DNA from 2 places in the Phytobacter sp. V69 genome. Region 2 is predicted to be linked to the other one. Evidence: predicted binding sites of a transcription regulator. Region 2 holds the regulator's gene; the other holds the start of a gene.
The links. The regulator Fur, encoded in region 2, represses iron uptake genes when iron is present. The targets are predictions, from matches to a motif close to ATAATAATGAGAACNACTATCAA.
Positions count from the first base shown of each region.

Region 1 (7,628 bases), on a different contig from region 2:
AATGCCAATTGCGTCAGCAATGATTTGCTGACCTTTTGGCCAAGGCCGGTCCAATGCATTTTTTAATGCTCCTGCACTTTTATAGCCATGGTGCAGTGATAAGCGACGTAGCGACCACCCCTGTTTGTGAAGAGCTGCAACAATATCGGCTCTATGCCAGTCAGATTCTTTCTGGCTTTTTTTGCGCTCTCAAATGTACTCATTGGTTAATCTCCGTGATTCAACTCATAAGTACAACATAATCGAATTCGAGTCATGCAAACCTGAAAACGAATTTATTTGTCTGTTTTCAGGTTTAATTTGCCCCAAAAAGACCTAAATATTGGTTAATTATCTACTAATTCAGTTAGTTAGATAAAACATGAAAAACTTGAAAATAAGTTGAGAGAATTTACTAGATATGGGAAATAAACCTGAAAATGAGTTAAAGAGTGAAATAGGTGCTCGGATACGAACTCAAAGAGAAGCTCTAAAGCTCTCCAGAAGTTATGTCGCAGAGAAACTGGGCGTGGCGTTATCAACATTGCAAGCATGGGAAAATGAAGAGAGGGAACCCAGTGCCACACATATACTGAGGCTTTCCGAATGCCTGAGTACTTCGGTTGCCTGGCTGGTTGCAGGAAGTGAAGAGCAGGAAACTTCATCACTGTTGCCTACATCAACATCTGGAGCAACGGCGCTTGATGTTAAAGGCAATCAGGTTGACTTGGATGAGTTTGTTTTCGTACCTCGATACAATGTTTCTGCATCAGCAGGATACGGAGCATTGAACGATGATGAGAGCCCTATGTTTACGGTGAGTTTTCGTCGGTATTGGGTCGTGAATCATTTGAAGGCTGACCCACGAAAACTCTCGGTCATTAGCGTCTCAGGTGACTCCATGATGGGGGTTCTAAACGATAAAGACATAATTCTAGTGAATCATGAAGATCGAGATCCACGAGAAGGCATTTATGTTATCCGTTTAGACAGTCAGTTGTTCGTCAAAATGGTTCAGCGGTTGCCTGGCTCTCAGCTTCGCATCAGCAGTACTAACCCAGCATTTGAGCCATTTATCATTGAATTGGATAATATCCCTAGTGACTTTGACATAATAGGGAAAGTTGTCTGGTATGGAAGAGTGATTTAAACCGTCTTAAAAAATGATTAACAATGACAACTCGTAAGGCAAAACAATGCAGAATTTAATGCGTTTTTTCCCATAAACTCTCATTTTTCAGCGAGCCGTGCAGAATCATCCTCGCGCCTCGCAACCCGCTTAGCTTAAGGCCTCGGCTCGTTTTTCGTCACTCGATCCCTCTATGCAGAAACGATCACTCCCCCACACCGGTCACCCATTATCCGCAGATGCATCTGGTGGATATCATCAGCGGCGCGGTTGTGTGCGCCATTGCCATTGCGTTGGGGATGGTGGCGGTCTGGTGCCTGCCGCGCTTGCATCAGCTGATGCACCGCCTGAAAAGCCCGGTACTGATGCTCGGGATCGGCGGTTTTATTCTGGGTATTCTTGGCGTGATTGGCGGCAATATCACCCTGTTCAAAGGGCTGGATGAAATGCAGCAAATGGCGTTTTCCCAGACCTTCAGCGTGACCGATTACCTGCTGTTCGCGGTGATAAAACTGGCGGCGCTGGTGGTTGCCGCGGCCTGTGGTTTCCGCGGTGGTCGAATTTTCCCGGCGGTGTTTGTCGGCGTTGCTCTCGGCCTGATGCTGCATGAACACGTCAATGCGGTACCGGCGGCGATTACCATCTCCTGCGCCATCCTCGGCATGGTTTTGGTTGTCACCCGCGATGCCTGGCTGAGCCTGTTTATGGCCGCAGCCGTGGTACCGGATACCAGCCTGCTGCCGCTGCTGTGTATCGTGATGCTACCTGCCTGGCTGCTGCTGGCAGGAAAGCCTGTGATGATCGCACCACGCAAAAAATAGGTGCGCAAGCCCAGAATTTATAAGAGGAAATCAGCGAGAAACGAGAAGCTGGTGTAAGCTCGAAGACCACTTGTGTAAACGTATACACTGACATTAAGGGCATATGTATGGTTTATTTGGCCTCCGAAGATCGCTATCAGAAAATGGAATTTCGCCGCTGCGGTGACAGTGGTCTTAAGCTTCCGGCAATCTCGCTTGGACTGTGGCATAACTTTGGCGATGCCACGCTTATTGAAAACAGCCGTCAGTTACTCAGACATGCGTTCGATCTGGGGATCACCCATTTTGATATCGCCAATAACTACGGGCCGCCTCCGGGCTCTGCCGAACGCAATTTTGGCCGCCTGTTGCAGGAAGATTTTCTGCCGTACCGGGATGAGCTGATCATCTCCACCAAAGCGGGTTACACCATGTGGGATGGCCCCTACGGCGACTGGGGTTCGCGCAAATATCTGATTGCCAGCCTCAGTCAAAGCCTGCGCCGGATGGGGCTTGAGTATGTCGATATTTTCTATCACCACCGTCCGGACCCGGAAACGCCGCTGAAAGAGACCATGCGGGCGCTGGACCATGTTGTCCGTCAGGGCAAGGCGCTGTATATCGGTCTGTCGAACTACCCGGCGGATCTGGCGCGTCAGGCCATTGAGATCCTCAATGATCTGGGTACGCCCTGCCTTATCCATCAGCCCAAATACTCGATGTTTGAGCGCTGGGTGGAAGATGATCTGCTGACGGTACTGCAGCAATCAGGCGTGGGCAGCATTGCGTTTTCACCGCTGGCTGGCGGGCAACTCACCGACCGCTACCTGAATGGCATTCCGGCCGATTCACGCGCAGCCAGCGGCAGCCGTTTCCTCAATCCCGATCAGATTACCGACGAGAAGCTGGCAAAAGTCCGCAAACTGAACGACCTGGCCGTGCGTCGTGGGCAAAAACTGTCACAGATGGCGCTGGCCTGGGTGCTGCGTGGAGACAAGGTGACGTCGGTGCTGATTGGTGCGAGTAAGACCAGCCAGCTCGACGACGCAGTTGGCATGCTGGGCAATCGCCATTTCAGCGAAGCGGAATGTGCTGAGATTGACGCCATCCTCAACAGTGTAAAATAACAGCATTTTTAGCAAAAAGTGCTGCCACTCTGGATTTAGGAGTTTCGCCGAAGATGCGGGGGTAGACGTTACATAATATTGCTGCAACAGACCCGATCGTGAAGGAGAAAACTATGTTCAGGTCACTGATTTTCGCAGCAGTATTAATGGCATGTGCCCCACTGGTCGCTAACGCTGGCGAAATAACACTGCTGCCGTCGATTAAATTGCAAATTGGCGATCGCGACAATTACGGCAATTACTGGGACGGTGGACGCTGGCGCGATCGCGACTACTGGCATCGCAATTACGAATGGCGCGACCACCGCTGGCGCATGCACGATCGCGGCTACCACCGTGGCTGGGATAACCATAACGCCTACGAACGCGGCTACCGTGAAGGCTGGAGCGATCGCGACGACCATCGCGGCCCGGGACGCGGTCACGGCCATGATCACTGGCGCTAATAAACACGCGGCAACAAAAAAGGAGCGCAGGCGCTCCTTTTTCTTTGGTGACTCTCGCAGATTTACACCCCTAACGCGGTGCCCACCAACAGCCAGCCATTCAACGCCACCACCAAAACCACAATCACCCAGCCAACCCGTTTAATGGTCGGCGTATTCACCAGTTCGCCCATCAATATACGGTCACTGGTAAAAATCAGCAATGGCACCAGCGCCAGCGCGATACCGAAACTTAGCAGCACCTGACTCATCACCAGAATGCGTGTGGGATCGAGTCCCATCAGGATAACGATAAACGACGGCATCATAGTGATACTCCGGCGCACCCACAGGGGAATGTGGAAACGCACGAACCCCTGCATCACCACCTGCCCCGCCAGCGTGCCCACTACCGTTGAGGAGAGGCCCGCAGCCACCAGGCTGAGGCCAAACACGGTTGCCGCCGCATGGCTTAATAACGGCTCAAGGGTTAAATAGGCTTCGTCTAAATCAGCAATCCCGGTATGCCCATTGAAGTGAAATGCCGCCGCGGCGGTGGCCATCATCGCCAGGTTCACAAAACCGGCTATGGTCATCGCAATGCCCACATCCCACTTCGTGGCGGAATAGCGCTCGCGCCGCGTCCCTTCATGCAGGTACTGTGTCAATGAGGAGTGCAGATAGATCACGTGCGGCATGATCGTCGCCCCCAGCACGCCGGCGGCCAGGAAGACGGCTTCGGTGCCCGGCAGGCTTGGGATCAAGATACCTTTACTGAGCGGTGCCAGTTCAGGGCGCGAGAACACCAGCTCGACAATGTAAGCCGCCGCAACGAACAGCAGCAGGCCGCCAATCACTTTTTCCAGGGGCTTTTGCCCGCGACGTTGCAGCATCAGAATTAAAAAGGTGGCTATCCCGGTCAGCACGGCGCCCTGTAGCAGCGACACGCCCAGAATCAGTTTGAAACCAATGGCCGCACCAATAAACTCAGCAAGATCGGTAGCCATGACGATAATTTCCGCCTGTACCCAGTAGAACCAGACCAGCGGACGCGGATAATGGTCGCGAATTTGTTCCGCGAGGTTCTTGCCTGTGGCAATGCCAAGTTTTGCTGACAGCAATTGAATCAGCATGGCCATCAGGTTTGCCCAAACGACAACCCACAGCAGCTGGTAGCCAAAGCTGGCTCCGGCCTGGATGTTAGTGGCAAAGTTGCCCGGATCGATATAACCGATCGCCGCAATGAACGCAGGTCCCACTAACGCGAGCTTTAACTTACGCGCTGCACGCCCACTGCTACTCTCAACGCGACTGTTGTTCATTTCTTGCCCCTAAATATAGCCTTTGCTATGTTTTATGCTACCAAAATGAGAATGATTATCAAGTTCATTTAGAGTAGATTAGCTTGATTTCTTCGATAGCCAGAAACGATGAAGGGCCGGATGTTTTTAAGACAGGGAGGATGCGATGTAAATCACATCATCTTGTTAAGAGTCTAGCATTTCATGCAACTTTTCACTCTATTACTTAACATAACCGAAATGTATGTTGGATCACTAATTTTGAGTCTGGTCACAGGTCATTAATATACTGTGAGTTTGATCTCGTTTTCTTTCCACTTGTTACATAGAATGTGCACGAAAATACTACCCGTCTCATATTTGGAGCAAATATGTCCCGCGTTCTGCACTTTGTTCTGGCGCTTGCCGTTGTGGCGTTGCTTGCATTGCTTGTAAGCAGCGACCGCAAAAAAATCCGCATTCGCTTTGTTGTTCAACTGTTAGTCATCGAAGTATTGCTTGCCTGGTTCTTCCTGAACTCTGACGTAGGTCTGGGTTTTGTGAAAGGCTTCTCCGAAATGTTTGAAAAACTGCTCGGATTTGCCAACGAAGGGACAAACTTCGTATTCGGCAAAATGAACGATGAAGGCCTGGCGTTCTTCTTCCTGAAAGTGCTGTGCCCGATTGTCTTTATTTCCGCGCTGATCGGTATTCTGCAACACATCCGAGTGCTGCCGATTATCATTCGAGCTATCGGTACCGTTCTGTCCAAAGTCAACGGCATGGGCAAACTGGAATCGTTTAACGCAGTCAGCTCCTTGATTCTGGGTCAGTCCGAAAACTTCATCGCTTATAAAGATATCCTCGGCAAAATGTCGCGCAACCGCATGTACACCATGGCGGCAACCGCGATGTCTACCGTGTCCATGTCAATTGTCGGCGCGTACATGACTATGCTGCAGCCGAAATATGTGGTCGCCGCACTGGTTCTGAACATGTTCAGCACCTTTATCGTGCTGTCTCTGATCAACCCGTACCGTGTCGATGAGAGCGAAGAAAATCTGCAGATGTCTAACCTGCATGAAGGTCAGAGCTTCTTCGAAATGCTGGGTGAATACATTCTGGCGGGTTTCAAAGTTGCGATTATCGTTGCCGCAATGCTGATCGGTTTTATCGCGCTGATTTCTGGTCTGAACGCCCTGTTCGCCGCGATCCTCGGCATCTCCTTCCAGGGGATTCTGGGCTACATTTTCTACCCGATTGCCTGGGTCATGGGTGTACCGTCCTCAGAAGCGCTGCAGGTGGGCAGTATCATGGCAACCAAACTGGTTTCTAACGAATTCGTGGCCATGATGGATCTGCAGAAAATTGCATCCAGCCTGTCTCCGCGTGCGGAAGGCATCCTGTCGGTGTTCCTGGTTTCCTTCGCTAACTTCTCTTCTATCGGTATCATCGCAGGCGCAATCAAAGGCCTGAACGAAGAGCAAGGTAACGTGGTATCCCGTTTCGGCCTGAAACTGGTTTACGGTTCTACGCTGGTGAGCGTCCTGTCCGCATCTATCGCGGCACTGGTACTGTAATTCAGACAAACCGGGGGTAACCCCGGTTTATTCCTTCCCTGGCGCGGCCAGCGGCTGCGGTTTCCCCAGTAAATATCCCTGCAAATAATCCACCCCGGCATTCAACAGCAGCGCGCGCTGTTCCTGCGTTTCAACATATTCCGCAACCACCGTCAGCGATTTCGCTTTCGCCAGCTCGCAGATGGATTTCACAATCATGACGTCCTGCGGGTCATTGGCGATATCCCGCACAAAACAGCCATCAATCTTGATGATATCCGCCTCCAGGCGCTTTAAGCGTTCGAAATTGGCAAACCCGGTACCAAAGTCATCAATAGCAATTCTGAAGCCGGCCTGTCGCAGTTGCTGGATGTTCTGTACGCTGAATTCCGAATGCGAAAATGCCTGCTCTTCGGTGATTTCGATAATGATCTCATGGGTAGAAATCGCGTAATCCGCAAAGAGTTCGAGCAATTTTTCAGCAAAGTTTTTCTGCATTAACGTCAATGGCATCAGGTTTACCGAGAAGCGCTGGCGCAGTTCACCGCCTGACTGAGGATTTGCCCGCATCCATTGCAACAGGGTTTCGATGACCTGCATGTCGAAGCGGGTGCTGAGGTTAAACTGCGCAATGACGGGGATGAACTGCGCCGGATTTATCACTTCGCCATCGCTAATCAGACGCGAGAGAATTTCGTGATAGCTCTGCCCCTGCGCATTACTGATAGGCTGCGCATAGAGCTGTAGGGTGCGCTCATCCAGCGCACGCTTGACCTTGTTAAGCAGCAACACGCGTTCGGTCGTCTGATCCGTCACCTCATCGAGGCTGTTCGTCAATGCCAGTGGCTGCGAGGTATTACAGGCCTGCTCAGAAAGCCAGCTCAGCTGCCCTAATGTATGGTGCAGCGTTTCTCCCGCACCGTTAACCTCTCCCCATGAAGCGCCAAACTCAACATCAAGGCTGGTGTTCTGCCAGTCAAACCGCTGGCTATTGAGGAAATCAAGCATGTACTGTAACCGGTCACTAGCCTGCGGGTTTTCGAGAACCAGCAATAATTCACTACCCGGTAGCTGGAACAGTCGCTCTGTTGGCAGCAATAATGGTCTCAGTGCATGTGTGAGGCTGCGTTTGAAATATACACGCATCATCATTCCGTAATGTCGGCTTAAAAACTCCAGATTTTTCATATGTAAACAGCAGACAATCTGGTTCTTATTTTTCTCCAGATGCAGTTCCAGCGCACGTAAATTGGGTAAGCCAGTCAACGGATCAGTCAATGCCTGTGCCCGCCAGCGCTTTCTAATCCATTCGCTGCGCTGATATACGCG
Region 1 covers NZ_CBFFRL010000113.1:89-7,716, reverse strand. The annotation lists partial or broken gene ACSZPU_RS15900 (helix-turn-helix domain-containing protein) at 1-150, opposite strand, end outside; gene ACSZPU_RS15895 (XRE family transcriptional regulator) at 401-1,129, shown strand; partial or broken gene ACSZPU_RS15890 (ion channel protein) at 1,327-1,929, shown strand; gene mgrA (L-glyceraldehyde 3-phosphate reductase) at 2,037-3,035, shown strand; gene ypeC (DUF2502 domain-containing protein YpeC) at 3,149-3,481, shown strand; gene ACSZPU_RS15875 (Nramp family divalent metal transporter) at 3,544-4,782, opposite strand; gene ACSZPU_RS15870 (NupC/NupG family nucleoside CNT transporter) at 5,133-6,320, shown strand; partial or broken gene ACSZPU_RS15865 (GGDEF domain-containing protein) at 6,348-7,628, opposite strand, start outside.
Region 1: a site for Fur is predicted at 4,822-4,844, ahead of ACSZPU_RS15875 (Nramp family divalent metal transporter). Genes of this name have one in related genera too.

Region 2 (7,628 bases):
TACTACTGGCAGCGCCAGCGTGATCGCAAAGATGTCACCGACGGCGATAAATACAAAACCAACCTCGCGCACTCCACCTGGAATACCAATCTTGATTTCCAGTCTGGCTATGCTGCCGATATGTTCGGTATTGATATCGCGGCTTTCGCGGCGATTGAAATGGCTGAATCCTCAGGAAGTGCGCACCCGAATGAAATCGCGTTCTCCAATAGCCACAAAGTGTATGACGAAGACTGGGCCGGCGATCGCAGCGGGGCAAGCCTTTATAAGGCAGCGGCGAAGTTCAAATATGGCCCGGTGTGGGCGAGGGCAGGGTATATTCAGCCCAGCGGGCAAACCCTGCTGGCATCAAACTGGAGCTTTATGCCTGGCACCTATCAGGGGGCTGAGGCTGGGGCGAAACTGGATTATGACGACTCTGGCGTGCTGAGTTTCTCGTATATGTGGGCCAATGAATATAAAGCGCCGTGGTATAACGAAACGGATCACTTCTACCAAAATGATCGCGTAAGCAAAATCAATTACGTCCATTCTCTAGGCGCGTCTTACGACTTTAAAAACGATCTGCTCCTCGAGGCCGCGTTTGGTCAGGCGCAGGGCTATGTTGATCAATATTTTGCCAAAGCCAGCTACAAATTTGAGGTCGCGGGGAATCCCCTTTCCACCAGTTATCAGTTCTACGGCTCGCGCGATAAGGCCGATAACAACACCATCAATGATATCTACGACGGTACCGCGTGGCTGCAGGCGCTCACTTTTGGTTATACGGTTGGTCCGGTGGATTTGCGTCTTGAGGGAACCTGGGTTAAAGCCGATGGCCGCCAGGGCTATTTCAATTCACGTATGACGCCCCTCTACGGATCTTCCAATGGTCGCCTGGATATCTGGTGGGATAACCGTTCTGACTTCAACGCCCATAACGAAAAGTCGGTCTTTGTTGGTGCAATGTATGACCTGAAAGACTGGAATCTGCCGGGCTGGGCGGTAGGTGCATCGTATGTCTATGGCTGGGATGCGAAACCGTCCAATGTTTCTTCCGGAGACAAATACTACGATGCGGGGAATTCCATCAAAGAGTCGGCTTACAGCCTCGACCTGCTGTACACCGTGCAGGAAGGGATGGCAAAAGGCACCCTGTTTAAACTGCACTTTACCCAGTACGACAACCACTCCGATATCCCGAGCTGGGGCGGCGGGTATAACAACATCTTCCAGGACGAACGCGACGTGAAATTTATCGTCATTGCGCCGTTGAATATCTTCTGATGCGAGGGAATGCCATGACGATGAAACCAATACTGCTTGTTCTGATGACGCTGGGACTGGCTGCCTGCGTACAACAGCCACAGGCGCCAAAGGAAGATGCCCGCTTAAAAGAGGCTTACAGCGCCTGTATCAATACGGCTGAGGGCTCGCCGGAGAAAACGGCGGCCTGCAGAAGCGTGCTGGATGTACTGCGTAAAGAGAAAGCACACCAGCAATTCGCGGAACAAGAGAGTGTGCGCACGCTGGATTATCAGCAGTGTCTTGAAGCAACGCATACCGGTAACGGCCAGGCGGTAAAAGCGCGTTGTGATCAGATCTGGCAGGAGATTCGCCAGCATAACGCGCTGAATTAACCGTGTGAGATAGCCCGCTTCGGCGGGCTTTTTTGTCTTTGCGATACGCAGAAATAAAAAAGCCAACCCGGAGGTTGGCTTTAGAGAGAAGCGAGGATTATTTATCCGTCGCTTCGTGCGCGTTATCGTCTGTACGGCAGTCACCCTCGGCACAGTGGCCATAGAGGTAGAGGCTGTGGTTAGTCAGACGAATACCGTGTCTGGATGCAATCTCACGCTGACGCGCTTCGATAGAGTCATCACTGAACTCGATCACTTTGCCGCAATCCAGGCAAATTAAGTGGTCGTGGTGATGTTGCTGCGTCAGCTCAAAGACGGATTTACCGCCTTCGAAATTATGGCGGGTCACGATCCCGGCATCATCGAACTGGTTGAGTACACGGTACACAGTCGCCAGCCCAATCTCTTCGCCCATGTCGATCAAGCGCTTATATAAATCTTCCGCACTGACATGGTGGTTCTCCGGCTCCTGAAGCACTTCCAGGATTTTTAACCGAGGAAGCGTGACTTTCAGGCCGGCCTTCTTTAATGCGGTATTGTTGTCAGTCATGCGGAATCTGTCCTGTTGCTAAACGATTCACTTCCCGTCGGGAAGCTACAAGGAATGCACCTGGGATAATGCGTCTCATTATAGAACTGCCATGCCTGAATGAAAACTGCAAGTCCTCAAGTAAAGTAAGCTTTTAAAACGTGGCAGCGCCAACAAAGTCCTTTTGCGTTACCCGTTTTAACCAGGGGCCATTGTACAGCGCTGGAGAAAAAAGTTAAAAAATTGTAGCAATTATTTCCATCGCTTTTATCTATTAATCAGGCGCAACCAGCAGGTTGCGCCAAACAACATCAGGCATTGATGATCTCTTGCAGGTGCAGCTCTTCAGAAATCTGTTTCACCCACTTGTCGACGCGACCAGCGGTCAGTTCCGGCTGACGGTCTTCGTCAATGGCCAGACCAACGAAGTGATCGTCATCTGCCAGGCCTTTGGACGCTTCGAAATGGTAACCTTCGGTCGGCCAGTGGCCTACGATGGTTGCGCCGCGCGGTTCAATGATGTCGCGGATAGTACCCAGCGCATCACAGAAGTACTCAGCATAGTCTTCCTGGTCGCCACAGCCAAACAGAGCAACCAGTTTGCCGTTAAAATCGATATCTTCCAGCGTCGGGAAAAAGTCATCCCAGTCACACTGTGCTTCACCATAATACCAGGTCGGAATGCCAAGCAGCAGGATGTCGTAACCTTCTAAATCCTCTTTGCTGCTTTTAGCAATGTCATGCACATCGGCAACTTCTTTACCAAGTTGAGCCTGGATCATCTTTGCGATGTTTTCGGTATTACCAGTATCGCTGCCGAAAAAAATGCCTGTGATTGCCATGAGTAAAATAACCTCTTGAAACTTAATGATATGGTGGTGGCGATTGGCCCACGGATAAGGGCAATCATAGCAGATCAGAGAAGCACGCGGAAACTGCAATCACGCAAGACTGCACTCTGTGCAACATGAAAGTGTATTTTTGCGATGAATTAGAGGATTTCCTGGTTGTTCAGCGCGTTAAGCTGAGCCAGTAACATCTCTTCAATCAATTCACTCCGGCTCATTTCGCGCGCGTCCGCCAGCGCGTTTAACGCGTCGACAGCCTCTGCGTTGAGTTTTAATTCGACGCGCTTAAGCCCACGAACTTTATCGCGTTTAAGCTGATTGCGCTTATTCACGCGCAATTGCTCGTCGCGAGAGAGCGGATTGGTTTTAGGACGTCCCGGGCGACGTTCATTCGCGAACAGATCTAGTGTCGTGCGGTCCGTTTGTTCTTTAGCCATGATTTAAGAATACTACGGGAAGTACAAGCAATCGGGTCATAGCCCGGGCTGATTAGCGCGCCATCATACATCAGCGATGCGGACACGCCAACGACCGGGCGCTTTCCGGCAACCGGTCGCCGGGTTTTTAATCAGTTTGTCTTTTCAGCGAGATAACGACGGATGGCGCGCAGAACCGCTTCCGGTTTTTCTGCATGCACCCAGTGCCCGGCTCCGGCTATCACATGCGCACGTGCCTGCGGGAATTGTTGCAGCAGTTCGCCACGATACTGTTCGGTGACATACGGCGAGTTACCGCCGGGGATAAAGAGCGCTGGATGGTTCCAGGCCGGTACCGTTTCCCAGCCCACGATATGGGGATATTGATCCCATAGTGCTGGCACATTGAAGCGCCACTCGCCGTCGACAAACGACTTGAGCAGGAACTGAATTACCCCTTCTTCATCTATATATTCGCGCATGACGACTGCCGCCTGCTGGCGTGTGGTGGCATTAGCCTCGGTTGCAGCGTTGATAGCGGCAAAAATTTCATCGTGGCGACGCACGTTATAGCTAACCGGGGCGATGTCGATAGCGACAAGCTTATCGATGCGTTCCGGTGCCAGTGCGGTAAATGCCATAACGGCTTTCCCGCCCATGGAGTGGCCGACAAAGGTCGCACGTTCAATGCCGTGGGCGTCAAGGGTATCGAGCAAATCCTGCGCCATCGCCGGGTAATTCATCTCGGGTGAACGCGCGGAAAGGCCGTGGTTTCGCATATCAACCTGAATAATGTCATGGTCATTAACAAGGTCGCGGGCGAGTACACCAAGGTTGTCCAGGCTACCAAATAAACCGTGAACCAGCACGATGGGAGAATTGTTGTGCGATTGTTGTGCAGATTGCGCTCGGGTATTCAATTTCATGGCAAAGTTCTTTTTTTCGCTCTTTCGGATTAAGGTATCATGTTGAACATTCTGCCGTCCGGCTGCAAGGTTTAGACACATTCTGACTTTTGCCGCCATCCTGGTTTGACGCTATCCGCTGTTGAGATTTGACTTTATAATCTCAATAACTTGTATTCAGATTAGACACTGCACTGGATTAAGATGAAAACGATCGAAGTTGATGATGAGCTCTACAGTTATATTGCCAGCCACACAAAGCACATTGGCGAGAGCGCATCCGACATTTTACGGCGCATGTTGAAGTTTTCCGCCGCCCCGCAGCCAGCTGCCGCTGTTCAACTCCCGAAAGAAACGCCTGCACCTGTTACGGTTGAAGCAGTCAAACCGGTTAATACCGCGAAAGACAAGGTCCGCGCGGTGCGTGAACTGCTGCTCTCTGACGAGTATGCGGAGCAGAAAAAAGCCGTGAATCGCTTCATGCTGGTGCTGTCTACACTCTATTCATTAGATGCAAAGGCTTTTGCAGAATCCACTGAGTCTCTGCACGGGCGCACCCGCGTATACTTCGCGGCTGATGAACATACCCTGTTGCAAAACGGCAATCAGACGAAGCCAAAACAGGTGCCTGATACCCCGTACTGGGTTATCACCAACACGAATACGGGTCGTAAATGCAGCATGGTGGAACACATCATGCAGTCAATGCAGTTCCCGGTGGAATTGATTGAAAAGGTTTGCGGCACAATTTAATCCTTGCATAAAAAGGACCAGGCAATGGCTAACCACGAACGTGCGGGGCAACCTGCGCAACAGAGCGATTTGATTAACATCGCCCAGCTTACTGCGCAGTACTATGTGCTGAAACCTGTCATCGGCAACGCTGAGCACGCGGTAAAATTTGGTACGTCAGGTCACCGCGGCAGCGCGGGGCGTCACAGCTTTAATGAACAACACATTCTGGCCATCGCTCAGGCTATCGCCGAAGAGCGTGCCAAAAATGGCATCACTGGCCCGTGCTATGTCGGTAAAGATACGCACGCTCTGTCCGAACCGGCGTTTATCTCCGTACTGGAAGTGCTGGCGGCAAACGGTGTTGACGTGATTGTGCAAGAAAATAACGGCTTCACGCCGACCCCTGCGGTATCTAACGCTATCCTGGTACACAATAAAAAAGGCGGCGCGCAGGCTGACGGTATCGTCATTACGCCGTCGCACAACCCGCCGGAAGACGGTGGTATCAAATACAATCCGCCAAACGGTGGCCCGGCTGATACCAACGTAACCAAAGTGGTTGAAGACCGCGCTAACGCGCTGCTGGCGGATGGCCTGAAAGGCGTGAAACGCATTTCGCTGGATGCCGCGCTGGCGTCGGGTCACGTGAAAGAACAGGATCTGGTGCAGCCGTTCATCGAAGGACTGGCTGATATCGTCGATATGGCGGCAATTCAGAAAGCGGGCCTGAAACTGGGCGTCGATCCGCTGGGTGGTTCCGGTATCGAATACTGGAAACGGATTGCTGAATTCTACAAACTTGATCTGACCATTGTGAACGATCAGGTTGATCAAACCTTCCGCTTTATGCACCTCGACAAAGACGGCGTGATCCGTATGGACTGCTCCTCTGAGTGTGCAATGGCCGGTCTGCTGGCGCTGCGCGACAAGTTCGACCTGGCTTTCGCCAACGACCCGGACTATGACCGCCATGGCATCGTAACGCCTGCAGGTCTGATGAACCCGAACCATTATCTGGCCGTTGCCATCAACTACCTGTTCCAGCATCGCCCGCAGTGGGGTAAAGATGTTGCCGTGGGTAAAACCCTGGTCTCTTCTGCGATGATCGACCGCGTGGTGAACGACCTCGGCCGCAAGCTGGTGGAAGTGCCGGTGGGCTTTAAATGGTTTGTTGACGGTCTGTTTGACGGCAGCTTCGGCTTCGGCGGTGAAGAGAGCGCAGGGGCATCCTTCCTGCGTTTCGACGGCACCCCATGGTCAACCGACAAAGACGGTATCATCATGTGCCTGCTGGCGGCGGAAATCACCGCTGTCACCGGCAAAAACCCGCAGCAGCACTACGACGAACTGGCCGCCCGCTTTGGTGCGCCGAGCTACAACCGTCTGGGCGCCAGCGCGACCTCCGCACAGAAAGCGGCGTTGTCTAAACTGTCTCCGGAAATGGTCAGCGCAAGCACGCTGGCAGGTGACCCGATCACTGCACGTCTGACGGCAGCGCCGGGTAACGGCGCGTCTATCGGAGGCTTGAAAGTGATGACCGACAACGGCTGGTTTGCCGCGCGTCCGTCAGGTACGGAAGACGCCTACAAAATTTACTGCGAAAGCTTCCTTGGTGAAGAACACCGTAAGCTGATTGAGAAAGAAGCGGTAGAGATTGTGAGTGAAGTACTGAAAAACGCGTAATGCGCTTTCTCTCTTACTGAGCTGAAAGACAAGAAAACGGCAACCTTCGGGTTGCCGTTTTGTTTTTACCTTAGCTGTGTGTATTTTTGAGCTCAAATCGCGGTGAGACCAGCCCGTACAGCGTCCAGCCCATAAAGGTCACAATAGCGCCGTAGAGCATGGCCTCCTGGCCGGAAGAGTAGAGCGCATAGAAGCTGTAGATCGCCCCCGTCAGCGCCACCATATTGGCCATCTTCGCTTTACCCGGATCCACTTTCGCCACTTTTTGAATAATGACCAGCGCTGCCATCGACAGAATATAGGGAATGATGTTGGTGACGACCGCCAGGTTAACCAGCACGTTGAACTGGCTGTTCAGCGACGGGCTAATGGTCATCAGCGACAAACCGCTCTGGAAAATCACTATCGCCAGCATCCCCTGAACCGGTGCATCGGCTTTGCTCACGCGGGAGAAGATTTTCGGGAAGTAGCCCTCATCGGCAGAAGATTTAAAGACCTGGGCGATGGTGAACTGCCAGCCAAGCAGCGAGCCGCAGCAGGACATTACCATCAGGCCCATAATCACCTTGCCGACTTCCGGTGTGAACATCTGCGCGAAGGCCAGACCAAACGGCGCGGTCGATTTTGCCAGATCCATATTGGGTACAATCCCGGCAATCACATTGGTAGATATGATGTAAATGACCGCTGCACCCAGGGTGCCACCCAGTACCGCGATGGGGACGTTACGTTCCGGGTTTTCCACCACGTCAGTATTGGCGCAGGCGGATTCCAGGCCGAGAAACGCCCACAGGGTCATGGCGATAGAGGAACCTACCGCCCCGAAGAACGGCACGTTGTGCGGGTTCCATGAGTTGGCATACAGCGTTGGGCTAAACCAGAACCAGCCGATA
Region 2 covers NZ_CBFFRL010000032.1:24,593-32,220, forward strand. The annotation lists gene chiP (chitoporin ChiP) at 1-1,266, shown strand, start outside; gene chiQ (ChiQ/YbfN family lipoprotein) at 1,287-1,619, shown strand; gene fur (ferric iron uptake transcriptional regulator) at 1,717-2,169, opposite strand; gene fldA (flavodoxin FldA) at 2,460-2,990, opposite strand; gene ybfE (LexA regulated protein) at 3,140-3,433, opposite strand; gene ybfF (esterase) at 3,565-4,338, opposite strand; gene seqA (replication initiation negative regulator SeqA) at 4,522-5,070, shown strand; gene pgm (phosphoglucomutase (alpha-D-glucose-1,6-bisphosphate-dependent)) at 5,095-6,735, shown strand; gene potE (putrescine-ornithine antiporter) at 6,806-7,628, opposite strand, start outside.